3 regions of the Streptomyces sp. NPDC002779 genome follow, and region 3 is predicted to be linked to each of the others. Evidence: riboswitches for the same ligand, from Rfam matches in the RefSeq annotation. Region 3 holds a riboswitch; each other region holds the start of a gene.
The links. Region 3 has a riboswitch for cyclic di-AMP ahead of ACFYW5_RS04025 (NlpC/P60 family protein). Riboswitches for the same ligand answer to the same signal wherever they lie in the genome.

Region 1 (3,266 bases), on a different contig from region 3:
CTCCACGCCGAGGGCGAGCAGCGTCACCGCGATCGACAGGCCGGCCCGGTCCTTGCCCGCCGCGCAGTGCATCAGGGCCGGAACGCTGTCCTCGGCCAGGGAACGCAGCACCTGGGAGTGCTCGGCGGTGCGCTCCTTGACGATCGTGCGGTACGACTCGATCATCCGGTTCGCGGCCTTGCCGTCGTCGAGGATCTGCCGCAGCTGCTCGATCTCGCCGTCGCGGACCATCTTCCAGAACTCGGCGCCGTCCGCGGGGTCCGACAGCGGGAGGTTCACATTCCGGACACCCGTGAGCTCGACGTCGGGGCCCTCCAGCTTCTGGTCCGCCACATTGCGGAAGTCGAAGATCGTGTGCAGGCCGAGGGAGTCGAGGAACGCCGTGTCCTGCTCGGTCGCGTGCGCGAGGTGGCCGCTGCGGAACAGCACGCCGTAGCGCACCCGCCGTCCGTCCGTGGTCGGCAGCCCGCCCACGTCACGGAAGTTGCGCACTCCGGCCAGCTCGGGCTCGGTCGACGGGACCTGCTGCGTCACTGGGGCTCCTCCCACCGGATCCCGCCGGCTCGGCTCGCCGACGGGCACGCCTTGACGATACGACATGCATACCGGCCGCTCATTGAATGCGGCAAAACGGGCGAACACCGTGGAAATCCTGCTGATTCATCGCGGGTTAGCGCGTCGACCATGATGTGACAGTTCTCCATCTGCGCCGCTTCTGAGCGTTCTGTCCGAATTGCAGCCTTCCTTCCAACTCGCTCTGGAATAAAGGGGTGTGGAGCAGCGTCACGTGAGCAGCGTCATATCCGTGACCGAGTGTCGCCCGTCATGTTCACGTAATTCACCCGTTTCTCAAGGGCGTTTGCGGGAACGGCCCCTCCTTAATGCACGCAAAGTGACGAGGAATTCCCACAAGGGATCAAGAGGTACGGCTTCATGTGGAACCTTCTGCTTGTCCCTTTGCGTCTTGGTCGCTTACGTTCGCCACCACTCCGAGCGGAACGCCTAATCCTGCCGCTGCTCGGAACCCGCACCCACTCACCCGTGCACGGCAGGAGCGGGGGACCCACAGGCACCACCGCCTGGTCCGGTTCCCGGAACAGGCTCGGGGTCAAGTCGCGCCCAGCGCGCGGCCGGACATCTCCAGTCCGCACCCGACAGCTCACCTCGTAGGCGCCGGAGAGGAAATCGCCATGCCCGCGAAGGGTAAGCACCGCCGTCCCAAGGCCCTGCGCTTCACTCGCTCGATCGCCGTCGCCGGCACCGGTGGCGCCGCACTCGCCCTCCCGCTCCTGGGGGCCACCGGCGCCCACGCGGCCCCGTCGCAGTCCGTTCCGGAGAAGGCCGTTCAGTCGGTCCAGACCGCGGACAAGAAGGCGGCCGAGAAGAAGGCCACCGCGAAGAAGGCCACCGCCACGACGTACACGGTGCGCTCGGGGGACTACCTTTCGAAGATCGCGAACGAGCAGAACGTCAGCGGTGGCTGGGAGAAGCTCTACGCGGACAACCGTGAGGCCGTCGGCGACGACCCGGCGCTGATCCACCCCGGCCTGAAGCTGTCGATCGGCAAGAGAGCCGCCACGACGGACACCGCCGAGAAGCCGGCCGCCAAGTCCTCCACGAAGTCCTCGTCCGCCGAGTCCTCCTCGTCGAGCTCCGCCAAGTCCTCCGAGGCCGCGGAGTCCTCGCAGGCTCCGGAGTCCGAGGCGGCCACCACCTCGCAGGCCGCGCAGAGCTCCGCCGGCGGCTTCAGCTCCCCCGTCTCCGGCGCCGGGGTCGGCACCGCCTACAAGGTCGCGGGCAGCATGTGGTCCAGCGGCTACCACACCGGCGTCGACTTCGTCGTGCCGACCGGCACCTCCCTGAAGGCCGTGGGCGCGGGCACCGTCGTCTCGGCCGGCTGGGCCGGCGCGTACGGCAACCAGGTCGTCATCCGGCTCGCCGACGGCCACTACGCGCAGTACGCCCACCTGTCCTCGCTGTCCGTCTCCAGCGGCCAGTCGGTGACGGCGGGCCAGCAGGTCGGTCTCTCCGGCTCGACCGGCAACTCGACCGGCCCGCACCTGCACTTCGAGATCCGCACCACGCCGGACTACGGCTCGGACGTCGACCCGGTCGCCTACCTCCGCGCGAAGGGCGTCTCCGTCTGACGGACGCGCCGCTGAGGAACCACCTGTCCGACACGCCACCGAAGGCCGGACCCAGATCCCCGGGTCCGGCCTTCGGTGTTTTTATTCCGGAATTGGTGAAGCCTTGAAGAGTGGGGTATCTCACCGACCGTCAACCCCTGCCTACGGTCGCGTAGGTCACATTAGAAGGTGAATCATGACCCGGTGTGGCAGACGATTCGAAGAGTGACAACAGAGCAGTGATCGGGTCGTACGTGGCGCTGGGGGACAGCTTCACCGAGGGCGTCGGCGACCCCGGCCCGGACGGGGCGTTCGTCGGCTGGGCCGACCGGTTCGCGGTACTGCTCGCGGACCGCCGCCCCGAGGGGGATTTCCGCTACACGAACCTGGCCGTACGCGGGAAGCTGCTGGACCAGATCGTGGCCGACCAGCTCCCGAGGGCGCTCGAACTCGCCCCGGACCTGGTCTCGTTCTGCGCCGGCGGCAACGACATCATCCGGCCCGGCACCGACCCCGACGAGGTCGCCGAGCGGTTCGAGCGGGCCGTGGCCCGGCTCACCGAGGCCGCCGGCACCGTCATGGTGACCACCGGCTTCGACACCCGTGGCGTGCCGGTGCTGAAGCATCTGCGCGGCAAGATCGCCACGTACAACCTCCATGTCCGGGCCATCGCCGACCGGTACGGCTGCCCGGTGCTGGACCTGTGGTCCCTCAAGACCGTGCAGGACCGGCGCGCCTGGGACACCGACCGGCTGCATCTGTCGCCCGAGGGGCACACGCGGGTGGCGCTGCGCGCGGGACAGGTCCTCGGTCTGGAGGTACCGGCCGACCCGGACCAGCCCTGGCCGCCGCTGCCGCCGCGCGGGACCCTGGAGATCCGGCGCGACGATGTGCAGTGGGCACGCGAGTACCTGGTGCCGTGGTTCGGGCGGCGGCTGCGGGGGGAGTCGTCGGGCGACCATGTGATCGCCAAGGGCAGTCTGTCGCCGGGCGACATCAGGATGTGGATCGAGACGGCCGTCTGAGGCAGGCGCGGGGCCGGGGCGGGCTCGACCAGTGAGGTGACGGCGGGGGAGTGGTGCACGCGCGCGTGCGGACCCCGGTGCTGGGATGGGCCCGTCCCGTCCGCACGCCCGGAAG
Region 2 (3,266 bases), on a different contig from region 3:
CTTCGCGCACCCTCTCTTCACGGTCCTCACCGGCATCGGCTTCGGTGTCGCCGCGCTCTCCGGCGACCGCCGGCGCCGGCTGCGGGCCCTGCTGCCGCTGGCCGGGCTGCTGCTCGCGATGGGCCTGCACGCGATGTGGAACGGTTCCTCGGTCTTCGGCCCGTACGGCTTCTTCGCCGTGTACGGGGCGATCATGGTCCCCGCGTTCGGGCTGCTGACGTGGCTGGTGATCTGGACCCGGCAGCGTGAGCTGCGCACCGTGCGGGAGGAACTGCCCGCCTACGCCGTCGCCGGCTGGCTCACCCCGGGCGAGCCCTTCGCGCTCGCCTCCATGCGGGCCCGGCGCCTGGCCCGGCAGTACGCCCGCCGCCGCGCCGGGAGGCAGGCGGCACGGGAGGTGGCGCGGTACGAGGCGTACGCGACCTCGCTGGCGTTCCTGCGCCACCGGGGGCGCCGGGGCCGCGCGGGCGCCGACTTCGTCGTACGGGAGCAGGAGCTGCTGCGGGAGCTGTGGCGCCGCCGGGAGGTCGCCCGCCCGGCCCTGGACCACGCGGCCCGCGCCATCGCCCCGCCGGTGCCGGTGGTGGCGGCACCCTGGCCGATGCACGGCGTCTACGGCTACCCGGCGCAGCCGACGTACCAGCCCTTTCCGGCGTACCCGGCGGGCCCGTACCCCGCGTACAACCCGTACCGGTCGTGAGGGCCGCCGTCGCAAGTACCGCGGACACCAAAAACCGGCAGCCCTGACGTCGGGGGGACGTCGTCAGGACCGCCGGGGTTCTGGCGAGGGCTGGGTCAGGGGTTGAGGCCCTTGCTGCGCAGCCAGGCGAGCGGGTCGATGCCGGAGGAGGAGCCCTCGGGGTGGACCTCCATGTGGAGGTGGGCACCGGTGACGTTGCCGGTCGCGCCCACGCGGCCGATGACGTCGCCCGTGGCGACCTTCTGCCCGACGCTGACGCTGATCGAGGACTGGTGGGCGTACCAGATCTCGGTGCCGTCCTCCAGGGTGAGCACGGTCTTGTAGCCGTAGGAGCCGTCGTACCCGGCGTAGGTGATCGTGCCGGTGTGCACCGCCTTGAGCAGCGTGCCCGTGGGAGCGGCGAAGTCGGCGCCGGTGTGGTAGCCGGAGGACCACAGCGCGCCGGCCTGACCGTAGGTCGAGGTGATGGTGTACGAGGAGGTCGGCAGCGCGAACTGCTTGGCGAGGGCGGCAAGGCGCTCGGCCTCGGCCTTCTCGCGGGCTTCCTCCTCGGCCTTGGCCTTGGCGGCGGCGGCCTTGGCCTTCGCCTCCTTCTCGGCCTCGGCCAGGGCTTCCGCGGCGGCCTTCTCGGCGGCAGCGGCGGCGGCCTCGGCGGCCTTGGTGTCGACCTGCTCCTGCTGCTGCTCGGCCTGGGCCATGATCCGGGCGCGCAGCGCCTCACCGGCGTCCGCGGCACCCTGCCCGGTGTCCGTGGTGGTCATGCCGACGGTGCTGAGCGGGGTGGCCGAGGTCTCGGGGATCTGCTCCGCCGAGTCGTCGGAGATCAGCGGCAGGTCGGGCATGGTGATCGCGACCGGCGGCTTGCCGGACTGGGCGCTGGCCATGCCGCCCGCGCCGACGGCGGCTATGACACCGACGCCGAGCACCGTGGAGCTACGGGCGAGTCCGCCGCCGCGCTGCTTGGCGACGCGGTGCCGGCCGCGTACCGGGCGAATGGATTCCGCGGTGGGGTTCCATTCCTCCCAGGGGCCCTCGTCGGTGCGGTGGCTGCCGTAGGAGAAGGCCTCGTCACTGCGCTGGCTCGGCACGAACGGGGCCTCGGGGGCAGGCCGGTTTGACGCCACGTGGGCGTGCTCCTTTCCTTCCTTCTCGCCTACCGGGTTAGCTGACGGGTTCGGAGCAGGAAGGTCTCCTACGCGCGTATATCAGCCGTTTCTGCGCGGCTGATTACGCCCGATTCACCCCAATGAGTGGTTCCCCGGTTCCCTTGCGGGATTCGGCGCGTGCGCACGGAGCCGCCTCTTGTGACGGCTGGGACGACCGCGCTGCGTTATCGAACGTTAATAGACACGGGCCGCGGATTCCAAGCTGTTCCTCTTGATCGTTAACGACTCCGGCCTGGACTTTCAGGTCACTAGGGCGCCAAAACGGGCGACTTGACCAAGCCTCATGCGTCACACACGTATTGACGGTGCGTCAGTTGTTATGCGGAGGGCTCCCATCCGATCACCGCCCGTGACGATCAGGGTCGGCGCACCGCGAGCAGCGCCATGTCGTCCGCCATCCCCCCTCCGCAGTGCTCGCGCACCTCCTCGGCGAGGGCGCGGATCAGGGCACCGGGGTCGCGGAAGACGCGCCCGGACAAACGACGTTCGGGGTCGAAGAAGACGCCCTGCGCGTCGCGGGCCTCCGAGAGGCCGTCGGTGTGCAGGAGCAGGGTGGTGCCGGGAGGGAAGGGGGCCTCGTCGGCGCGGTCGGGCCAGTCGCCGAGGTCGCTCATGCCCAGCGGGAGGGCGGGCTCACGGGCGCGCAGCGGGCGCACGGTGCCGTCGGGGTGGAGCAGCAGCGGGGGCGGGTGGCCGCGGTTGACGACGCGCACGGGCCCCTCCCCGTGCGGGAGTTCGGCGAGCACGGCGGTCGTGAACCCCTCGACGGCGTCGATCCCGTCGCGCCGCGCGCCCTCCCGGGCCAGCGCCCGCTCCAGCCGCCGCGCGACCGCCTCCAGGCTCGGCTCCTGCTCGGCCGCTTCCCGGAACGCCCCGATGACGACGGCGACGGCGGCGACGGCCCCCATCCCCTTGCCGCGCACATCGCCGACGACGACCCGGACGCCGTACGCGCTGTCCTGCACCGCGTACAGATCGCCGCCGATGTAGGCGTCGGCCTGCGCCGCCTCGTAGCGGGCGGCGATGTCGTAGCCGCCGATCCGCTCCAGGGGTTCGGGCAGGACGGCGCGCTGGGTGGCCACGGCGATCTCGCGCTGGGTGGCGAGCCGCAGATCGCCGCGGCGCACGACGCGGTTGAGGACGACGGCCAGGACGGCGACGGTGATCACGGTGACCACCTCGGTGACCGTGTCCGGGTCCATGCCGAAGCCCAGCCGGATGTGGACGGCGTAGGCGGCGATCAGGGACACGGCCCCGACGGCGATTGTGCCGCTGAGTGCGTAGAACGGGGCGGCCACCAGCGGGGCGGCGGTGAAGAAGGGGATCGCGGTGAAGCCCCGGGGGGTGACGAAGTCGTAGAGGACACCGCCCGCGATCAGCAGCAGCGGGAGCAGGCGGAC
Region 3 (3,266 bases):
GCGGTAGTGCTCGGCGACGTCCGGGAAGGCGCGCAGCAGATGGACCGTCGTCATGATCAGGTCGTCGAAGTCCAGCGCGTTCGCCTCGCGCAGGCGGGACTGATAGAGCGCGTAGGCCTGGGCGAGGGTCTTCTCGAAGCCGTCGGAGGCCTGGGCGGCGAAGTCCTCCTCGTCGATCAGCTCGTTCTTCAGGTTCGAGATCTTGGCGCTGAAGGACTTCGGCGGGAAGCGCTTGGGGTCGAGGTCCAGGTCACGGCAGACCAGGGCCATCAGGCGCTTGGAGTCGGCGGCGTCGTAGATCGAGAAGGAGGAGGTGAAGCCGAGCTTCTTCGACTCGCGCCGCAGGATCCGCACGCACGCGCTGTGGAAGGTCATCACCCACATCGCGTTCGCCCGCGGGCCGACGAGCTGCTCCACGCGCTCCTTCATCTCGCCCGCGGCCTTGTTGGTGAAGGTGATCGCGAGGATCTGCCCGGGGTGCACGTTCCGCGCGGCGAGCAGATGGGCGATGCGGTGGGTGAGCACGCGCGTCTTGCCGGAGCCCGCTCCGGCCACGATGAGCAGCGGGGTGCCGGAGTGCACGACGGCCGCGCGCTGGTTCTCGTTCAGCCCCTCGATGAGCGCGGCCGCGTCGAGGGCCGGGCGCGGGGCGCCGTCGCGGTAGTAGGCGTCCCGGTCCGGGGGCACGTCGAACTTCCCGCCGAACAGATCGTCCGGAACCGACTCCGGAGCGTGATCGTCCTCGGGCGGCGGCGGGGGTTCCTCCGCATGGGCCCGAGGGGCCTGGAGGTCCGCCAGGAAGCTGTCGTCAAAGAGGCTGCTCATCGCTCTCCGAGTCTAGGGCTCCCCACTGACAGCCCGCCGCCGCCCTGAGAACATCCCCCGGATCGGCGGCCGGGGATCGTCGCGTCGCGCCCGCCGGGCAGGGGACCTTCACCCCCGTACACCTGCGGCGGAGACCTTGGTCACAGCGTCGGACGGGAGCCGGCCGACGGACAGGTCGCCGCAGATCCGGCCAGATCGATCACGACGGCCGATGCCCTGACCCAAGGTCACGAAAATGTATCGGGCATATCACCCATCAACCTTCACAGGCGCCACACGAGTTGGCTACCGTGCCGCACAGGCCGTACGACCCCCACCGGCGAACCTCGCCGGGCCGCGCGGCCTCCGCCGAGTCCGCTGCCGCCCAGGCAGCCGAGCCGGGGACCCACCGACATTGGGGTGAATCGACCCGACTCCCGCACGGGACACGGTCGTAGGGCAACCCTTCCTAACCACCCGCCCGAACCCGACAGCTAACTCGGTAGGCGGACCATTGGAAGGAGTCGCCTCCCTTGGCGTCGCACCGCAAGTCGCGTCCCGCGGGTACGCGCGTAGCAGGCATACGGACCCCCGCCCTTGCCACGGCCGCCCTCACCTCCGTGGCCCTGCTGTCCCAGACGGCCAACGCCAACCCGGCCACGGACGACAAGCCGAGCCTCGAAGAGGTCGAGAAGAAGGTCGACGACCTCTACCGGCAGGCGGAGACGGCGACCGAGAAGTACAACGCCGCCAAGGAGCGGACCACCAAGCAGCGCAAGCAGGTCGACACCCTTCTCGACGACGTCGCCGAGCGCACCCAGAAGCTCAACGACGCGCGGGAGGAACTCGGGTCCTTCGCCGCCGCCCAGTACCGCACCGGCGCCGCCGCCCCCGACACCGCGACCTTCCTGCTCGCCGATACCCCGCAGGACTACTTCGACCAGACCCAGCTGATGAGCCGGATGACCGGCCGCCAGAAGGAAGCGGTCGACGACTACATCACCGAGCAGTCGGCGACGATGAAGAAGCGCAAGGAGGCCACCGAGAGCCTCCAAACGCTGAACGAGTCGCAGACCGATCTGAAGACCGCCAAGTCCACGGTCCAGAAGAAGCTCGCCGACGCGCGGGAGCTGCTGTCGCAGCTGACGGCGGAGGAGAAGGCGCGGCTCGCCGCGATCGAGCGCAAGCGCCAGGAGGAGGCCGCGCGCAAGGCCGCCGAGCTGGCCGATCAGCAGGCGGCGGAGGAACAGCGCCGCGAGGAGGCCGCAAAGGCGGCGGCCCAGCAGCAGAGCGGCTCCTCCTCCGGTGCGACGGAGACCTCCACCGGCAGCACCGGTTCCGAGGCCACCGCGGACTCCTCCTACGCCACGAAGGCCGAGAAGGCGATCGCCTTCGCCCGCGCGCAGATCGGCAAGCCGTACGTCTGGGGCGCCACGGGCCCCGACTCCTACGACTGCTCGGGGCTGACCCAGGCCGCCTGGAACGCGGCGGGCATCTCCCTGCCGCGCACCACGTACGACCAGGTCGAGGCCGGCACGACGGTCTCCCTCGCCAACGCCCTCCCCGGTGACCTCGTCTTCTTCTACGACGACGTCACCCACGTGGGCATCTACATCGGCAACGGCATGATGATCCACGCCCCGAAGCCCGGCACGTACGTCCGCGAGGAGTCGGTCTACTACGACGGCGAGGGCTCGATCCACAGCGTGGTCCGGCCGGCCTGATCGACGCGGCACGCGCGCGGGGGTGATTCGGTGCCCCGTTTCCCCGCCCACGCGCGCGTGCCCCCTCGCCGGCCGCGCCGCGCTCCTTAGCATCGGCGCATGTCCGGCTCCCTCGCGCTCCGCTCACTTCGCGCCTGGTGGGCGCTGCGTCCTCCGGCGGCCGGGGCGGCGGTGATGGCGACCGGCATCGTGTCGGTCGGCCTGCACCTCACCGGGCACGAGATCCTCTCCCTGATCGCCCTGGCGGTGGGCTGCACGGCCTGGCTGGGCCTGGCCGGGGACTTCGTCGTACGGCTGCTGCGGCAGCCGCGGCGCTGGCGGGAGGAGGCCGGCACCCCCGCCGCGCTCACCGCCGTCGCGGCGACGGCCGTGCTCGGCACCCGTTTCTCCGCCGAGGGATGGCAGGTCCTGGCCGGGGCCCTGCTGGCGGCGGCCGCCCTGCTGTGGGCGGGCCTGCTCGGTGTCGTCGTGCGCCACTGGCACCGCGGTATGCCCGGCGCGGTGTTCCTGGGCTGCGTGGCCACGCAAGGCCTCGCCGTACTCGGCGCCACCCTCGCCGCGGCGGAGTCGGCGGCCTGGCTCGCGCACGCGGCGCTGGTGCTGTTCTGGCTCGGTCTCGTCCTCTACGCCGTCGCCCTGGCCTGCTTCGATCCGCGCCAGGTGGTCGAGGGCGCCGGGGACCAGTGGGTCGCGGGCGGCGCGATGGCCATCTCCGCGCTCGCCGGGTCCAAGCTGATC

Region 1: linked by a shared signal. The riboswitch ahead of ACFYW5_RS23795 (LysM peptidoglycan-binding domain-containing M23 family metallopeptidase) and the one ahead of ACFYW5_RS04025 (NlpC/P60 family protein) in region 3 are both predicted to bind cyclic di-AMP.
Region 2: linked by a shared signal. The riboswitch ahead of ACFYW5_RS09880 (M23 family metallopeptidase) and the one ahead of ACFYW5_RS04025 (NlpC/P60 family protein) in region 3 are both predicted to bind cyclic di-AMP.

Annotation. Positions count from the first base shown of each region.
Region 1 is NZ_JBIAQC010000008.1:237,243-240,508, reverse strand. Features, by position in the region: gene ACFYW5_RS23800 (tyrosine-protein phosphatase) at 1-534, opposite strand, end outside; cyclic di-AMP (ydaO/yuaA leader) riboswitch at 1,019-1,186, shown strand; gene ACFYW5_RS23795 (LysM peptidoglycan-binding domain-containing M23 family metallopeptidase) at 1,191-2,147, shown strand; gene ACFYW5_RS23790 (SGNH/GDSL hydrolase family protein) at 2,366-3,151, shown strand.
Region 2 is NZ_JBIAQC010000003.1:16,203-19,468, forward strand. Features, by position in the region: gene ACFYW5_RS09875 (PrsW family intramembrane metalloprotease) at 1-700, shown strand, start outside; gene ACFYW5_RS09880 (M23 family metallopeptidase) at 796-1,824, opposite strand; cyclic di-AMP (ydaO/yuaA leader) riboswitch at 1,836-1,992, opposite strand; gene ACFYW5_RS09885 (PP2C family protein-serine/threonine phosphatase) at 2,223-3,266, opposite strand, start outside.
Region 3 is NZ_JBIAQC010000001.1:896,452-899,717, forward strand. Features, by position in the region: gene pcrA (DNA helicase PcrA) at 1-825, opposite strand, end outside; cyclic di-AMP (ydaO/yuaA leader) riboswitch at 1,177-1,330, shown strand; gene ACFYW5_RS04025 (NlpC/P60 family protein) at 1,338-2,528, shown strand; gene ACFYW5_RS04030 (tellurite resistance/C4-dicarboxylate transporter family protein) at 2,628-3,266, shown strand, end outside.